2 regions of the Arthrobacter sp. Y3224198 genome follow, and region 2 is predicted to be linked to the other one. Evidence: riboswitches for the same ligand, from Rfam matches in the RefSeq annotation. Region 2 holds a riboswitch; the other holds the start of a gene.

Evidence for each region. A riboswitch is a leader RNA that binds a small molecule or an ion and turns the genes downstream of it on or off. The one in region 2 is predicted to bind thiamine pyrophosphate.
Region 1: linked by a shared signal. The riboswitch ahead of AC5RUF_RS13985 (ECF transporter S component) and the one ahead of thiM (hydroxyethylthiazole kinase) in region 2 are both predicted to bind thiamine pyrophosphate.

The regions. Positions count from the first base shown of each region.
Region 1 covers NZ_JBNHFG010000033.1:16,827-21,687, reverse strand. The annotation lists gene AC5RUF_RS14010 (Na+/H+ antiporter subunit D) at 1-372, shown strand, start outside; gene AC5RUF_RS14005 (Na+/H+ antiporter subunit E) at 369-965, shown strand; gene AC5RUF_RS14000 (MrpF/PhaF family protein) at 962-1,222, shown strand; partial or broken gene mnhG (monovalent cation/H(+) antiporter subunit G) at 1,227-1,568, shown strand; gene AC5RUF_RS13990 (DUF4235 domain-containing protein) at 1,814-2,077, opposite strand; TPP riboswitch at 2,204-2,337, shown strand; gene AC5RUF_RS13985 (ECF transporter S component) at 2,432-3,055, shown strand; gene AC5RUF_RS13980 (ABC transporter ATP-binding protein) at 3,058-4,722, shown strand; gene AC5RUF_RS13975 (energy-coupling factor transporter transmembrane component T family protein) at 4,779-4,861, shown strand, end outside.
Region 2 covers NZ_JBNHFG010000012.1:68,386-73,246, reverse strand. The annotation lists partial or broken gene AC5RUF_RS09005 (maleylpyruvate isomerase family mycothiol-dependent enzyme) at 106-699, shown strand; gene AC5RUF_RS09000 (serine hydrolase domain-containing protein) at 766-1,896, opposite strand; TPP riboswitch at 2,000-2,089, shown strand; gene thiM (hydroxyethylthiazole kinase) at 2,072-2,953, shown strand; gene thiE (thiamine phosphate synthase) at 2,950-3,636, shown strand; gene thiD (bifunctional hydroxymethylpyrimidine kinase/phosphomethylpyrimidine kinase) at 3,624-4,499, shown strand; gene AC5RUF_RS08980 (GNAT family N-acetyltransferase) at 4,486-4,861, opposite strand, start outside.

The sequences.
Region 1 (4,861 bases), on a different contig from region 2:
GGTGCCAGCGTTGCCACCAGCCTGCTGACCCTGCTGGTGATGGCCAGGGTATGGAACCGGGCGTTCTGGCGTACTCCCGAGGACGCCGTCCACCCGGATCCCATCCTCCTGGCCACCAGCGCCGACGGTTCCAGCCTGCGCAGCTCCGAGAACGTCAACGAGCATCCCACCGGCCGGTTCTCCGGACGGGAATCGGTGGACCTGCTGCCCCGGACCATGGTTTATCCGACGGTGGGCCTGGTGGCCCTGGGCGTGGCACTGACGGTCCTGGCCGGTCCGCTGTTCTCGCTCAGCGACAACGCGGCCCGGGACCTGCTGGACCGGACTCCCTATATTGAAGCGGTCCTCGGGGAAGGAGCGGCACAGCGATGACCAAGGAAGCACGCATGCGCAACCGGTCCCGTATCCCGCTGCTGCAGGAACTGCCCCTGCTGATCTGGCTGGTGGTCCTGTGGGGCGCACTCTGGCAGGACTTCAGCGCAGGAAACCTGATCTTCGGGGCCGTGATCGCCTTTGTGGTGGCGAATATCTTCTACCTCCCGCCGGTGGAACTCAGCGGACGGTTCAACGTCTTCTACGCCGTGCTTTTCGCCGGGCGGTTCCTGTACAAGCTGGTGCTCGCCAGCTTCCACGTGTTCTGGCTTGCCGTGTTCCGCGGCCCGCGGATCCGCAACGGGGTCATCGGCGTGAAGCTGCGCAGCCGCTCCGACCTGTTGGTGACCGCTACCGGCCACGTGCTTTCGCTGATTCCGGGCTCGCTCATTGTCGACGTCGACCGTTCCACGTCCACGCTGTACCTGCACGCCCTGGACGTGGCCACGGCCGCACAGGCGGAAAAGACCCGCACCGATGTGCTCAACGCCGAGGCCTGGCTGATCCGCGTCATGGGCACCAAGGAAGAACTGGCCGCGCTCCAGGCGGAGAGCGCCGAATCGCGGCAGCAGAAGATTGGAGGCGGCGCATGATGGGCGTAGCTGTAGTGGTCGTATCCGTGATGCTGGCCGTGGCCGGTGCCGGAGCCATTTACCGGATTGCCCGCGGCCCCTCGATCCTGGACCGGGTCATTGCCACGGATGTCCTGCTCGCGATTGTGGGTGCCGCCCTGGTGACGGATATGATTGTCTACCGCAACCTGGATTACCTCGCCCTGCTGGTGGCCATTTCACTGATCGGGTTCCTCGGCTCGGTGACCGTGGCCCGCTTCGTCACGGACAGGAGGTAAGGCAATGGAAGACACCGTATACGACGCCATAGCCGCAGTGCTGATGATCGGCGGCGCCCTGATGTCGCTGGCCGCAGCTATCGGCCTGATCCGCTTTCCGGACCTCCTGAGCCGCATGCACGCGGCGACCAAGCCGCAGGTACTGGGCCTGCTGCTGTTCCTGCTGGCCATGGCCGTGTCCTTCCGCAGCTGGAAACTGCTGCCCATCCTGGCCGTGGCATGGCTCTTTATGCTCCTGACCGCACCGGTCTCTGCCCACATGGTGGGCCGGGCCGGCTACCGGACCAAGCACCTGCGGCCGGAGCTGCTGGTGATCGACGAGCTGGACGACGTCGTGGAACGGGCCCAGCGCCTGCTCCAGGATGCCGAGGCCGAGGAGATGGAAAACGACAACGACGATCCCCGGGTGGACGACGATCCGGGAGCTGCTGCCTATACCGGGGAGCTGGACGACGACGAACTGCTCGCCGCCCGCCAGCGCAAGCCGCAGGAATAGGCACAGCGGTTAAACAACAGCGCCCGGCCCCGGAAATCCGGGCCGGGCGCTGTGCTGTGTACCGCCGGCTGGGCGGTGCTGGGAAACTGTGGCGCTTAGACGACCTCAGGGGTCTTCTGGTACCGCTGGATGGCCCGCTGCGTTCCACGGTTTGTCAGGACACGGATCACCGAGCTGACGGCGCCGGAAACCACGGCGAAGGCGACGGCCGAACGCAGGCTGTTTTCGAGGCTGCCTTCAGCGTCCTTGGGCGGCTCGTTGCCGGTGGCCTTGGTCCAGACGAAATCCAGCACCTTGGCGGCCACGATGCCGGACAGGATGCTCGCTCCGGTTCCGAGCAGTTTGAGGATCAGGTTCATGAGTACTCCTAGCTTCGGGCGTTTGTCCTAACCCTACGGTATCCGCTGTCAGCCGCATGGTCCCGGTACGGCCGCAGATCAGGGTGCCTGTGAAGAAGCCGAAGGCGTGTGTAGAGTGGAACCGCAAACACACGACAGGGGAGCGCACGTCCACGGCAGCCTTAGGGCAGCAGGGGGCAAGGCGCTGAGAGTGCGGATCACCGCAGACCCTCGAACCTGATCCGGTTAGTACCGGCGAAGGGAGTCGAGAGCTCAGGGAAATACCAGCCCGGAGGCCGGCCAACACCGGACTTCGCGGTGCCGGCCTGTGCCGGCGCGCTATGACCCTCCCCTCCTGCTTTCAGGAGGATTTTCATGAACAGGTTCGATTCCGCTGCGGCGCCGTCCGCAGCACGTCCGGCAGCCCCCGTGCGTACGTGGCGGGTGGTGGACATAGTTGTCGCTTCCGTTGTGGCGGTGGCCGTCGGCATCATTTTCTGGGCCTGGTCCCTGGGGTATGCCGGGATCAGCGCGCTGACCGCGGCGTTTCCGCCGCTGGCCGGCCTGTACACCGGCGGCTGGCTGATTGCCGGCGTGCTGGGCGGGTTGATCATCCGCAAGCCCGGCGCTGCGATTTACTGCGAAATGCTGGCCGCGGCGGTTTCCGGCGTGCTGGGAACCCAGTTCGGACTTTCCGTGCTGCTCTCCGGTTTCCTGCAGGGCCTGGGCGCCGAACTGGTGTTCCTGGTATTCCTGTACCGCCGTTTCACGCTCCCGGTGGCTCTGCTGGCCGGACTCGGGTCCGGCCTGTTCCTGGGGCTGAGCGAAAACATTCTCTACAACGTGGAGTGGGCGGGGCAGTGGAAGCTCCTTTATGTTCTGCTCACCGCCGTCTCGGGCGCGCTGCTGGCCGGCGGACTGTCCTGGCTGGCAGTGCGCGCACTGGCCCGGACCGGCGCCCTGGCACCGTTCGCGGCGGGGCGGACCGGGAAGGCGTAGCCATGCTTTTCCGCAAAAAGGGCGTCAGGAACCAGGCGCCTGGTGCCGGCGCGGCCCCGCCGGTCCTGCCCGACAGCCACTCCCGCCCCGCATCTGTAACAGCGCAGGGCTGGGGGTGGCAGCACGGCGGCAGGTCCGGCCCGGCAGTGTCCGGACTGGACCTGGCGGTGGCCCCCGGTGAACGCGTCCTGCTCCTCGGTGCGTCCGGAGCGGGAAAATCCACGTTCCTGCACGCCCTGGCCGGAGTGCTTGGCCCGGATACGGGCGGGGAAGAACACGGCACCCTCAGGGTGGACAACCTGCATCCGGCGGACCGCTCGGTGCGCGGGCGGACCGGACTGGTCCTGCAGGACCCCGACGCCCAGACCGTTCTCTCCCGGGTGGGCGACGAGGTGGCTTTCGGCGCGGAGAATCTCGCGGTCCCGGCCGGCGAGATCTGGCCACGGGTGCGCCGGGCGCTGGCCGACGTGGGCCTCAACCTGCCGCTGGACCGCTCAACGGCCGCGCTTTCGGGCGGTCAAAAGCAGCGCCTGGCCCTGGCATCGGTGATGGCCATGGAACCGGGACTCCTGCTGCTCGACGAGCCCACCGCCAACCTGGACCCGGAAGGCGTCACGGAGATCCGTGACGCGGTGAGCCGGGTCCTGGACCGGACCGGCGCCACCATGGTTGTGGTGGAACACCGGGTGGAGGTGTGGGCCGGAATAGTGGACCGGGTGGTGGTCCTCGCCGCCGGTGGCGGAGTCCTTGCCGACGGCACACCGGCGGAGGTGCTGGGAAATGCCGGGCGCCGCCGGGCACTGGCCGAAGCCGGTGTGTGGCTGCCGGGCACCCGCCCCGACATTCCGGGCGGTCCGTGGACCCCTGCCGCCGCCGGTCCGCGCCTGCTCCAGGCCCGCGGACTGGCTGCCGCCCGCACCGCCCGCGGTCCCGCCGTCGTTCACGGCGCGGACCTGGACCTGGACGCCGGGACCGCCGTCGGCATTACCGGTCCCAATGGTGCCGGCAAGTCCACGCTCGCCCTGACACTGGGCGGACTGCTCCGGCCCCGGGAAGGGACGGTTGCAGCGGAGCCGGCCTTGGCCGGCAAAGCCGCCGCGGACCCGTTCCGGTGGAGTTCGGCTCAGCTGGTGGACCGGATCGGCACCGTGTTCCAGGAACCCGAACACCAGTTCCTGACCAACACGGTGCTGGATGAACTGGCCTTCGGCCCCCGGCGTCTCGGCCGGGACACAGAAGACCAGGTGCGGGCCCGGGTGCAGGAACTGGCCGAAAGGCTGCGCCTGGACGCGCTGCTCGGGGTCAATCCGTTCACCCTGTCCGGCGGCGAGAAACGCCGCTTGTCCGTGGCGACCATGCTGGCCACAGCGCCCGCCATCCTGTTGCTGGATGAGCCCACGTTCGGACAGGATGCCCGGACGTGGGCGGAACTGGTGGCGCTGCTGCGCGGGCAGCTGGCCGAGGGACGCTGTGTGGTGTCCGTGACCCATGACGCGGACTTTGTCCGGGCATTGTCCTCCCGCACCCTGCGGGTGGCAGACGGGGCCGTCAGCGAGACGGTCGGGGCCGCGGAACCCGGCCCGCAGCCAGACGCGCAAGCCGGTGGGCAGACTGGCCCGCCGCCAGATCGGCAAGCCGGGCGTCCGGTTGCTGAGGTCCGCCCGTGAGCGCGGTCCTACCGGCGCAGGGGGCCGGCGCTCCGGACGCCGGCGCAAGCGGGGCCATCCCGCTGCGGACGACTTTCCTGGCCCGTGCCAATCCGCTGTCCAAGCTGGCATCTGCCGCCCTGCTGACGCTGGCAGTACT
Region 2 (4,861 bases):
ATCCCAAGTGCATCGGCGGTCATTGCCGACCCGCCCTGGCATCGGGCGGCTAGGCTGGCGGCTTAACGGCAATCCCGGTCATCCCGGGCGAAGGACGGTGTGGTTATGACTCTCGACAGCAATCCGGGACGGGCAGCCGAGCTGTGCATCGAAGCCCAGGAGCGGTTGATGCGTTCCGTGTCCGGCCTGGCCGACAACGATGTCCGTGCGCCAAGCCTGCTCCCCGGCTGGACAGTCGGGCATGTCCTCACCCATCTGGCCCGCAATGCCGACGGGATCGGGCGGCGCCTCTCCGGGGCGTTGGAGGGTCTCGACCTCCCCAAGTACCCTGGCGGCACGGCGCAGCGCGAGGGTGAGATCGAAGCCGGGTCCGGCAGGTCCGCACCGGAGATCATCAGTGATCTCGCGGCCAGCCAAACAGCGCTCGAGGCCGTTCTGGCCCGTTACGCCGAGGCCGGCTTCCCAAACGGCCACTTCCTCGGCGGGGAGCATTACGGGGTGATGGAATGCCCCGCGCACCGGCTGCGCGAAGTGGAGATGCACCACGCGGATCTGGGTCTCGGCTACGGGCCGGCGGACTGGCCCGAGGAGTATGTCGCCTGGGACCTGCCGGTGCTACTGGCCACGGTCCCGGAGCGGCTCGGCTCCGCCGGCGACCGCCGGAGGTTCATGGCCTGGCTGGCGGGCCGGGGCCCTCTCGACACCGGCACTGGCCCCTTGGTGACTGGTGGTCCGGTGGGTCCGGAACGGACCCTCAGCCCGCCACTACCGGTATACAGTCTCCCGCAGCGCACCGAACGGCTCCCAGAAGTAGTCAAAGCTGTCCTGCGGCCCACCCATAAACCGCTGGGTGAACACCACGCCGATGTCCCCGTTCGGATAGACGGCGGCACTGACCCCGGTTCCGCCGGCCCAGCCCCACATACCCGGTTCGGACCACGGCGCTCCCAGCCCGGTCTGCACCGCGGTCATGAAACCCCAGGACTCGTCCGGACCGGACATTTCCGTCATTCCCACCCGCTGCGGAGAGGTGAGCTGGTCTTCGGTCATCTGCTGCCGCAGCTCGGCGGGCAGCACGGCGTCGTCGGCCAGCTGCGCCAGGAACCTCAGGTAGTCGGGCGCCGTGGACACCAGTCCGCCTGCCAGGGACTCGAACTTGGGCGGCACCGCCATGGCATCCCGGTAGGAGACCATTTCCCGGAGCCCGCCGTCGGCCTCCCCGTAGACGGCCGGGAACACTTCTTTCCCGGTCGGAAACCCGGTGCCGGTGAGCCCGAACGGCTTACTGATCCGCTCCTGCAGCAGCTCTGCCACTGACGCGTCACCGGCCTTGGCCAGCACTGCCGAGAGCAGGTCCGCACACGCGTGGTACATCCAAAGGTCACCGGGCTGATGCGCCAGCGGCAGGGCAGCGAGGCGGGCCAGATACTCCTCGGGTGTCAGGTCCGGCGGGTTCGGCCCCCACAACAAATCCCGGGTGGCCGCGGCGTAGGGCGTGGACCCGAAATCGATGCCGAATCCCGCAGTGAAGGTCAGCAGGTGGCGTACGGTGATCGGCCCGCGGGCGGGAACTGACACGGACAGCGGCGCATCGGGGGTGGCGAGCACCCGCAGGTGTCCCAGCGCGGGGAACATACGGGAAATGTCTTCCTCCAGTTCCAGCGTGCCGTCCGCCAGCAGGGACAGCGCCAGGGCGCCGCCAACGGGCTTGCTGAGCGAGGAGATCCGGAACGGGGTGTCCTCGTCCATGAGTGCGGTTCCGCCCGCATCCAGGAATCCGGTGGCGAAAATTTCCGATTCGCCGTTAATCCGAACCCCCGCCACCAGCCCGGGACACCAGCCGGAGCTGACGGTCTCGGCCAGGCGGTCCCACAGGGGTTTGGCTATCCCGGGCATGGCTCAACTCTGCGCACGCGGACCGGGCCAGTCAACGCCTGGCGCGGCCCAACCGGCTCCGGCGGCCCCTTTGCCTTTGGGCTCCGCCGCTCGTAGAGTCATCTGCAGTGACACGGGGTGCCGCACGGCTGAGATGAAACCCGTTGAACCTGATCTAGTTAGAACTAGCGAAGGGATGTCGCGAATGACTATTCGCCTCACACCGTTAACCGTTTCCGACCATTTGGCGCGCCTGCGTGCCGATCCGCCGCTTGTGCAGTGCCTGACCAACACCGTGGTCACGAACTTCACCGCCAACGTGCTCCTGGCAGTGGGCGCAGCACCGGCCATGACCGACATTCCCGGCGAGGCCGGCCCGTTTGCCCGGATGGCCTCCGCCGTGTTGATCAATCTGGGGACCCCGCACGGGGAACAACGCGCCGCCATGCTCGAAGCAGCCGAAGCAGCCAACGACGCCGGGATCCCCTGGGTGCTGGACCCGGTCGCGGTTGGCAGCCTGCCGGTCCGCACCGCCCTGGCCGCCGAGTTGCTGGAGATGCGCCCCACCGCGATCCGGGCGAATGCTTCCGAGATCATAGCGCTCGCCGGCCTGGGCGGCGGCGGTCGCGGTGTGGATGCAACCGACGACCCTGAAGCGGCCCTCCCCGCAGCCGCCCTGCTCGCGGGCAAGTACGGCAGCGTGGTGGCCGTCTCCGGCGCTACGGATGTGGTTACCAACGGCACCGTGACGCTTCGGCAGTCCAACGGCAGCCCCCTGCTCACCAAGGTCACCGGCGGCGGTTGTGCCCTGGGCGCCGTCACCGCTGCTTTCCTGGCTGTGGCGGACCGTCCGGTTCCCGCTGGCGGTTCAGAAGCGGCCGCTCCGGAACCCGGGCGCTCGTCAGCCGACGACGGCGCCAGGCTGGCGGCGGTGGCCTCCGCCACCGCCGCGTACACCGTGGCCGCGGAGCAGGCAGCAGCGTCCGTATCCGGTCCGGGAAGCTTCGCCCCCGCATTCCTTGACGCCCTGTGGAACCTGGACGCTGCCGCAATCGCCGAACGGCTGGCCTCCGCATGAGCACCGTTACCGCCCCTGCTACCGGCCGGCCCCGGGACGCCGCCCGAAATACCGGAATCTACCTGGTCACCGACACCCTCCAGTGCGGAACCCGCGGCGTGGTCGACACCGTACGGGCCGCTGTCGCGGGCGGTATACGCACCGTGCAGCTGCGGGAGAAGCATGTTTCCGCTGCGGACTTCCACTCGCTGGTGCTGGCCGTGGCCGCGGCCGTCGGCCATCAAGCGGTGCTGCTGGTGGATGACCGCGTGGATGTTTATCTGGCCGCGCGTGCCGCCGGAGCTGCGGTCCACGGGGTGCATGTAGGCCAAAGCGACCTGCCCGTTAAGGCGGTGAGGCAGCTCGTGGGCCCGGATGCCGTCGTCGGACTTACAGCGAACACGGACGCGCATCTGGCGGCGGTGCGGATCCTGCCCGCGGGAACCGTGGACTATCTGGGCGCCGGGGTCATCCGGCCTACCAGCACCAAACCCGACCATCCGGAACCCCTGGGTTTGGAAGGGTTCCGGTCCTTCGCCCAGGCATCCCCGCTCCCTTGTGTCGCGATCGGCGGGATCCGCCCAGCCGATATCGGGCCGCTGCACGCCGCCGGAGCCTCGGGCGCAGCCGTGGTGTCCGCCGTCTGCGCCGCAGCCGATCCGCGCCGCGCCGCCGAGGAGCTGGTGTCAGCATGGAACCGGTGAGAATCCCCCGGATCCTGAGCATTGCCGGGACCGACCCCAGCGGCGGCGCCGGCATTCAGGCGGACCTGAAGTCCATTGCGGCCACCGGCGGCTACGGGATGGCCGTGGTGACGGCACTTGTGGCGCAGAATACCCGGGGCGTGCGGTCGGTCCACACACCGCCGGTGTCTTTCCTGCACGAACAGCTGACCGCGGTCAGTGACGATGTGGTCATCGACGCCGTAAAGATCGGCATGCTCGGGACCGCCGATGCCATCCGGACCGTCACCGGCTGGCTGGATACCTTCCGACCGCCTGCCGTGGTGCTGGATCCGGTAATGATTGCCACCAGCGGCGATCGGCTCCTGGATTCGGACGCCGAAGAAGCGTTGAGGGGCCTCCTGGCCCATGTGGACCTGGTGACGCCGAACCTTCCCGAACTAGCAGTGCTGCTTGGGGAAAAGCAGGCCGGATCCTGGGACGAAGCGTTGGAGCAGGGCGCCCGCCTTGCGGCCGCCTACAAGTTGTCGGTGCTGGTGAAAGGCGGGCATCTGTCGGGCGCCGCGGCTCCGGATGCGCTGCTCCGCTTCGATGACGACGGCGCACTACAGGTAGCCGAGGTTCGGTCAACCCGGGTGGATACCGTCAACACGCACGGCACCGGCTGCTCGCTATCCTCCGCGCTGGCCACGCTGTATGCCCGCTCCGGCGACTGGGGCACGGCGCTGCAGTTGGCAAAGGCCTGGCTGCAGGAGGCCCTGGAAACGGCGGACGAGCTCGAGGTCGGGTCCGGCCACGGGCCGGTCAACCATTTCCACGGTCTCTGGGCACGAGGCCTCGTGAACCTGCCGTCGGTTCCGGCACCGGAACCTACGGTTCCCTGACGGCCGCGTACAGCAGCAGATCCCGCCGCTGCCCGGAGATTTCCATGTAGCTGCGCATCAGGCCCTCCCGGTCGAAACCGGCGCGCTCGGCGGTGCGGATCGAGGCGGTGTTCCACGGCTCAATGTGCAGCTCCACGCGGTGGACTTCCGGAACGGTCCAGGCGAAGTCCGTCAGGGCCCGCAGCGCGGCGGAAGCATAACCGGAGCCTCTGGCGCCGGGGGCCACGGAGTAGCCCGCCTCGGTGCGGCCGTGCACCAGTTCCCAGCCCCACAGGCCGATCTGGCCCACGGCCCGGTCCGTGCCGGCGTCGGCGATGGCGAAGGAAAACCCGGAGCCCCGCACGTGCATGCTCCGCTGCCGT